2 regions of the Gilliamella sp. genome follow, and region 2 is predicted to be linked to the other one. Evidence: riboswitches for the same ligand, from Rfam matches in the RefSeq annotation. Region 2 holds a riboswitch; the other holds the start of a gene.
The links. A riboswitch is a leader RNA that binds a small molecule or an ion and turns the genes downstream of it on or off. The one in region 2 is predicted to bind preQ1.
Positions count from the first base shown of each region.

Region 1: another riboswitch for preQ1. It lies ahead of queD (6-carboxytetrahydropterin synthase QueD); the one in region 2 lies ahead of queF (preQ(1) synthase).

Region 1 covers NZ_JAGGHR010000014.1:14,523-18,417, forward strand. Annotated here, with positions in the region: gene J6569_RS05705 (DUF1176 domain-containing protein) at 1-453, opposite strand, end outside; gene J6569_RS05710 (7-carboxy-7-deazaguanine synthase QueE) at 577-1,191, opposite strand; gene queD (6-carboxytetrahydropterin synthase QueD) at 1,188-1,616, opposite strand; PreQ1 riboswitch class I at 1,620-1,665, opposite strand; gene clpB (ATP-dependent chaperone ClpB) at 1,951-3,895, shown strand, end outside.
Region 2 covers NZ_JAGGHR010000003.1:94,354-98,248, forward strand. Annotated here, with positions in the region: gene J6569_RS01940 (7-cyano-7-deazaguanine/7-aminomethyl-7-deazaguanine transporter) at 21-701, opposite strand; gene queC (7-cyano-7-deazaguanine synthase QueC) at 748-1,404, opposite strand; gene queF (preQ(1) synthase) at 1,432-1,905, opposite strand; PreQ1 riboswitch class I at 1,909-1,953, opposite strand; gene J6569_RS01955 (DUF1090 domain-containing protein) at 2,119-2,574, opposite strand; gene coaA (type I pantothenate kinase) at 2,593-3,528, opposite strand; gene yihI (Der GTPase-activating protein YihI) at 3,699-3,895, shown strand, end outside.

The DNA of each region.
Region 1 (3,895 bases), on a different contig from region 2:
CATTGTTAACATGACATCATAAAATCCGCCATTGGTATAAGATGATTGACTTCTATTGTTACGGAATATAACTTTTTCATTTTTTGTAAATGCTTGAATAATTTTTGTAGCTTGGAATTGTGACAACTGATAAATATTATTTTGTATTTCTTTTAATTCGCCTAAATACTCTTGATTAATGAATGCAGCCAATGAATTATCTAATTGTTGAGTGTTTTTAATTTCAATATCTTCTTCATCTTCTTCTTTGTTATTTTTTGTTCTAACATAAATTTCAACTGGCTGATTGGCCCCCGCTTTTCGCTGGAATAAAATTGACGATTTTATCACTCCTGTATCAGATATATCACTATATTCTATAACACGACAAGTTAAAGTATTATCACAAACTATATCCCAAGCTATAACTGGAGTTGTAAACAAAGTTAGCAATAAACAATAGCAAAAACGCATGACAGTTAATTCCATATAAATAATTTATATGAGGTTATTATAGATTAAACAATTATTCAATTAAAATTAATAAAACTTCTTGATTTTATGAATATTTAATTAGTTCTCTTTAGTACTAATTTATCATTCTATATTGGCAAACTTGTGGCTTTGCACACTCAAAAGCCATTTATTATTCAGTCGATTTTGGTTGATTTTTCCTAACAACTCTATCGTTTCAAACATATTAAATGCACCATCTTTTTCACAAGGAGATAGATAATAGCGTTTGGCTTGAATATGAGTTTCGATATATTGGCAAAAAGGAATAAAATCGCAGTGATTTTCGGCTACTATGCGTACTTCATTTGCTATTGGTTGTACTATTTTTTGATAGCGTGACTGATAACAAAATTTAGGGCTTAGCGCAATATAATCAATAAGCGGATCGACTTTACCAAGACCGTTGCTTTCAATGGCGATGAAATAACCCGCTTTTTTGAGTGGCAAAAGCAATTCAGGTAACGCTTTAACCATTGTCGGTTCGCCACCTGTAATAATAATATTTTTGCTTTTATATTCGCTCACTTTAGTCATTAAAGCATCTAACGTGAATCGAGTAAATTTTCGAAAATTAGTATCACACCAAGCACAATTTAAATTGCACCCAGCAAAACGGATAAAAACAGCAGGCATGCCTGTATTATAACCTTCGCCCTGTAAAGACTCGAAGATTTCAACGATGCGAAATTCGATCATATTGGGCTCCGATGATATTCACAATACGAAGTTGGCGTTTCCCATAGTTTGATCATCGAAACAGGCAAATATTGCGATAAGCAATCAAAAATAAATTTGCTCATTCCTTCTGCGGTGGTTCTACATGGAAAGGCAAAAATTTTACGATCCATTTCTTGTAGTAACGACGCGATACGGCACTCATTAGGGTTATGTTGATTGTAAAGATAGGCGTGATCTAACGGATCGACAATATGTTGTTTAACTATTAGCTTTAAATCGGCATAATCCATGACCATATCTTGGCTTGAGCCGTTATCAATAAGCTCTCCGCTAATTTCAACTAATAGGCGATAAGTGTGACCGTGCAGATTATGACACTTTTTATTGTGCCCATCTAACATGTGACAAGCATCAAATTGAAACTCTTTGGCTATTTTGAACATTTTATATTCCTAGTTTTTTTTCGTGGGATGGATTACGAACCACGGTTAGCGAACCTAACAAAATAAAGGTAACAATATAAGGGGTAAAAGTGAATTTGTCATCTTACCAGTATATCTTAAAACGAAATTTAGATGTAATTGCTTAAATTGCAAACAGCTTTATTTTTATGTCAATTAATTCTTACATACTTGATAATTTTGTTGTATAAATTTTGTAAAAAATATTTTAACTTTGCTCTTGAAATTTAGGTTGCAACACTCATTTAGATCACATGCAAATGGATTAAATGTGTTAAGCGTTTAATCCAAATTTATTGCTCAGGAGATAAACACTATGAGGTTAGATAAACTAACAAATAAGTTTCAACAAGCTTTAGCTGATGCGCAGTCAATGGCATTAGGTAAAGACAATCAATATATAGAGCCTGTGCATGTCCTATCAGCCATGCTTAATCAAGAAGGGAGTAGTGTAATGCCTTTATTGATTGCAGCAGGTGCAAATATTGTTAATTTACAACAAGAATTAGCTCAAGCTATTGACCGATTACCCCAAGTTCAAGGTGTGGGTGGAGATGTTATTCCATCGCAAGATTTTGTTCGAGTATTAAATCTTTGCGATAAATTATCCCAAAAGAACGGTGATAGCTATATCTCATCAGAACTCTTTATATTAGCCGCTTTAGAAGATAAGGGCAGTTTAGGCGATCTTCTTAAAAGATCAGGTGTTAATAAAGATAAATTTAGCCAAGCAGTTAATCAAGTAAGAGGTAGCGATAACGTGAACGATCCTAATGAAGAAGATCAACGCGGTGCACTTAAAAAATACACCATTGATTTAACTCAACGAGCAGAACAAGGTAAACTTGATCCTGTTATTGGTCGTGATGAAGAAATTCGTCGAACTATTCAGGTATTACAACGTCGTACTAAAAATAATCCAGTATTAATTGGGGAACCAGGTGTAGGAAAAACTGCTATTGTAGAAGGATTAGCACAACGCATTGTTAACCGTGAAGTCCCTGAAGGATTACGAAATAAACGCGTTTTATCATTAGACATGGGTGCATTAATTGCTGGTGCCAAATATCGAGGGGAATTTGAAGAACGCCTAAAAGCCGTGCTTAAAGACTTAGCAAAAGAAGAAGGTCGCATTATATTATTTATTGACGAAATCCATACCATGGTTGGCGCAGGAAAAAGCGATGGAGCAATGGATGCTGGTAATATGTTAAAACCCGCATTAGCTCGCGGTGAATTACACTGCGTGGGAGCAACAACGCTTGATGAATACCGTCAATATATTGAAAAAGATCCTGCGTTAGAGCGTCGTTTCCAAAAAGTCTATGTTGCCGAACCAACAGTTGAAGATACGATCGCTATTTTGCGTGGTTTAAAAGAACGTTATGAACTGCATCACCATGTGCAAATAACCGATCCTGCAATCGTAGCTGCGGCTACATTATCGCATCGTTATATTTCTGATCGCATGTTACCTGACAAAGCGATTGATTTAATTGACGAAGCCGCATCAAGTATTCGTATGCAAATGGATTCAAAACCAGAATCTTTAGATCGACTTGAAAGGCGCATAATTCAACTTAAACTTGAACAACAAGCGCTTAAAAAAGAATCTGATGATGCGAGTAAAAAGCGACTACAAATGTTAAATGATGAACTTTCTGAAAAAGAAAAGGAATATGCTTCACTTGAAGAAGAGTGGAAGTCAGAAAAGGCAGCTGTTTCGGGGACTCAAAACATCAAAGCAGAACTAGAAAAGGCACGTACTGAAATAGAGCAAGCTCGTCGAGCTGGCGACTTGAACAAAATGTCAGAATTACAATATGGCAAAATTCCAGAGCTCGAAAAGAAACTTGCTTCAGCAACACAGTTAGAAGGCAAAACCATGAAGTTATTGCGTAACAAAGTGACCGATAACGAAATTGCAGAAGTATTATCTAAAGCGACAGGTATTCCAGTTTCTAGAATGCTTGAGAGCGAAAAAGATAAACTATTGCACATGGAAGATGCTTTACATAAACGTGTAATAGGTCAAAATGAAGCAGTATTAGCGGTTGCAAATGCGATTCGACGTAGCCGAGCAGGGCTTTCAGATCCAAATAAACCGATTGGATCATTCCTATTCTTAGGACCAACTGGTGTCGGTAAAACCGAGCTTTGCAAATCATTGGCTAACTTTATGTTTGACAGCGAAGATGCTATGGTGCGTATAGATATGTCAGAGTTTATGGAAAAACACTCCGTTGCTCGCTTAATTGGTG
Region 2 (3,895 bases):
TAAAATTTAGATTTTAATGATTAATTGTTTTTAGGCATTGCAACTAACTTTTTTAGGATAAAATTCAGAATGACGCCATAAAGTGGCAAAAAGAATAATCCGCAAATTAGAATTTTAAAACTATAGTCCATTAACGAAATTTCGATCCAATGATTTGCCATAAATTCATCGCTACTTTGATAAAATGCGATAGCAAAAAAGACAATAGTATCAATACCATTACCAAATATTGCCGATGCTGTTGGGGCAACCCACCATGATCTGTTTTTTCTTAAATAGTTAAAAACAGTAATATCCATTAGTTGTCCAACTAAATAAGCGGCAAAACTAGCCAATGCAATTCGAAATACGAAGCTATTAAATTCCGTCAATGCTGATAATCCAACCCAATGGGTTTCAAAAAATAGTACCGAAATCAGGTATGAAAATAACAATGCAGGAATCATTACAACAAAAATGATTTTTCTCGCTAAACTAGCACCATAAATTCGAATAGTCAGATCGGTAGTTAAAAAGATAAACGGAAAAGTGAATGCCCCCCAAGTTGTTTGAAAACCAAAAATTTCGAATGGGATTTGGACTAAATAATTGCTTGAAGCAATAACCAATATGTGAAAAAAAGCCAACCAGTAAAGCGCTTTTTGCTTTTGTTTACTGGTAAAACTTTTTTCTATCGATTCTGAATGAACATTTAAGTACATCTTTTTTCCTTTTTAATGGGGTGAGAGAACCCAATGATGAATGAATTTATTTAGCTTGAGCCATATATTCTTGTAGGCCCTTATTGCGCAATAAACAACTTGGACACTTACCACATCCCCCTTCAACACCGTAATAACAGGTGTGGGTATGTTTTTGAACATAATCAAGATAACCTAGTTTATCAGCCATTTCCCACGTTTGCGCTTTAGTCAAATACATCAGTGGCGTGATGAGATTAAACGCATAGTCCATGGCTAAATTCATTGATACATTCATTGATTTAATAAAGACATCACGGCAATCTGGATAACCACTAAAATCGGTTTCACAAACTCCAATAATAATGTCAGAAATTCCTTGTTGCTTAGCATGACAGCCAGCCAAAAGTAAAAAAAGCATATTACGCCCATCAACGAAGGTATTGGGGTAATCGCCATCTTGAGCGGCTTTAATTTCTTGAGCGTCATCAATCAACGCATTATTTGTAGTTTGTTTGATAACTGAAGTATCAATGACGGTTTGTTTAATACCAAGATCATCAGCAATCCTTTTAGCTTTTTCAAGCTCTATTGCGTGACGTTGACCATAGTGAAAACTGATTGCCTGAACGTTTTCACGTCCATAATCAGCAATGGCTTGCAGTAAGCAAGTGGTTGAGTCTTGCCCACCAGAAAATATAACTAGTGCTTTACGAGTTTGCATTAACTGTTCCTGTTTGGATAGATTAGATTAGCGATTATCCACTTTTTCTGGATACATGTCGTGATTGGCTAATCGATTAGCCGCAACTTGTTCCCAATGAGTATCCGATTTGCCATAATTGGCATAAGGATCAATCGAAATGCCACCTCGCGGAGTGAATTTTCCCCAGACTTCGATATATTTAGGATCCATTAATTTAATCAGATCTTTCATAATGATATTAATGCAATCTTCATGGTAATCGCCATGATTACGAAAGCTGAACAGATAAAGTTTTAACGATTTACTTTCGACCATTTTAATATTGGGCACGTATGAAATATAAATTGTCGCAAAATCAGGTTGCCCTGTGATAGGACAAAGACTAGTAAATTCTGGGCAATTAAATTTAACAAAATAATCGTTATTCGGATGTTTATTAGCGAACGTTTCGAGTATTTCAGGACAATAGGTTGTTGGATAGCGAACAGACTGATCGCCTAGTAGTGTAATTTTACTCATTATTTTTCCTTAGTTTTTTAGCGTGGGAGGTTCACGAACCACGTAACAAGGCGCACACCATACTCTTTTTGCTTTAAAAAGTCTAGTATGACAATAGATTTATAAAAAATGTAAAACTAACACCGTCAACAATAACTATTGATGGTGTTAATAATAAAATATCGTTGAAGAGCAAATAAATCAAGAATCGGGAAATACTCTGCCTGATATCGTTTATTTCGCTCCCAATTCTTTATAAAAATCAGATAATTTAGTTTTAGCTTCATTAAGTTCTTTTTCAGCATCAGCTAATTTTGTTTGTTGTTTGACAATTTTCTGTTCATTATCTTTATCTTTCGCTTTTGATTTTGATTTTGATTTTGCTTGTTCTAATTCTTTAGTTCTTTCAGCCACTTTATTTGATTTTTCGTTAATCTCTTTTTTATATTTGGCTTCTAAATCATCATTTGAACAATGCTTATTTAAGTTACGTAATGATTTTTCAAGCCCTTGGATTTGATGAGAATTATTATTTTTTTTAGCATAATCAATCTGTTTTTCAATAGCCTGTTTTTTGCTTTCACACGTAAGTCCCTTTAGTTGTTCATTTGAAGCATAAGCACCAAATGATAATGAGATAGCTAATGTAATGACACTCAATTTACTTATTAACCGAATTACTGATTTCATACGAATTTTTCCTTAATTTTATTTTCTTAATTGAACACAATTGACTTTATGATCTTTACCTTTAGTTAGAATAAGGTTCGCTCGTTCTTTTGTAGGTAAAATATTTTCAACTAAATTTAATTCATTAATTTCTCGCCAAATACGATTGGCAATATTTGTAGCTTCATGTTCTGGAAGTTTTGAGTAGTGATTAAAATAAGAGTTAGGATCGCTAAATGCACCCTCCCTAAATTTTAAAAACCGATTTACATACCAATCATGTAATAATGACATATCAGCATCAACATAAATTGAAAAATCGACATAATCCGAAACAAAAACTCGGTTATTCGCTTGTGGATAATTCAGTGTACTTTGCAGTACATTCAAACCTTCAAGAATCAAAATGTCAGGACTATCAATAACGATTTCTTCATCTTCGACAATATCATAAACTAAATGAGAATAAACGGGTGCTTTAACTTGTGCCTGTCCTGATTTTATATCAGCAACAAAATTAAGCAATTTTTTTATATCGTAAGACTGAGGAAACCCTTTTTTATTCATTATTCCATGTTCTTCAAGATATCTATTTGGATATAAAAAACCATCAGTTGTTACCAAAGATACTTTGCGATGTTCAGGCCAACGGGTTAATAATGCTTGTAGTACTCTAGCGGTAGTACTTTTACCTACAGCAACACTGCCTGCAATGCCAATAATGTAAGGTGTTTTTTGACTTTTACCTAAGAATTTAGATAAAACAGCTTGCCGATTAAAATTATTGCTGATGTAATAATTAAGTAATCTAGATAAAGGTAAATAAATTTCACTCACTTCATCCATGGATAAATCTTCATTAATACCTTGTAACGAAACTAATTCATCTGCAGTTAAAGTCATTGGTACAGTATTACGTAAGCTAGCCCATTCTTGACGATTAAATTTCAGATAAGGGCTTAAGTGATTTTTCATTTTATATTGTTCTCTAATTCGATCTAACAAATTTATTTGACTCAGATTATACATAAATTTCTTTTTTTACAATCTTAAATTAGCATGACGTCATCATCATAGCTATATTCTGGACTTACTGATAAAATACGTTTGTAAAATGATTAACCCTAATATTAGACAGAGATTTTATGTTAAAAAATAAATCAAAACAGAAAGCTAAAAAAAGCCGTCAAGAGATTAATGAAGAATCTCGGGAACTGAAGCGTAAACGCAAACACAAAGGTTTACCAAGTGGCTCTCGCTTTAATAAGCTAGATAATAATAAAAATAAAAATTCGACAAAAACAACCAAAGATCCAAGAGTGGGTAGCAAAAAACCTATTTC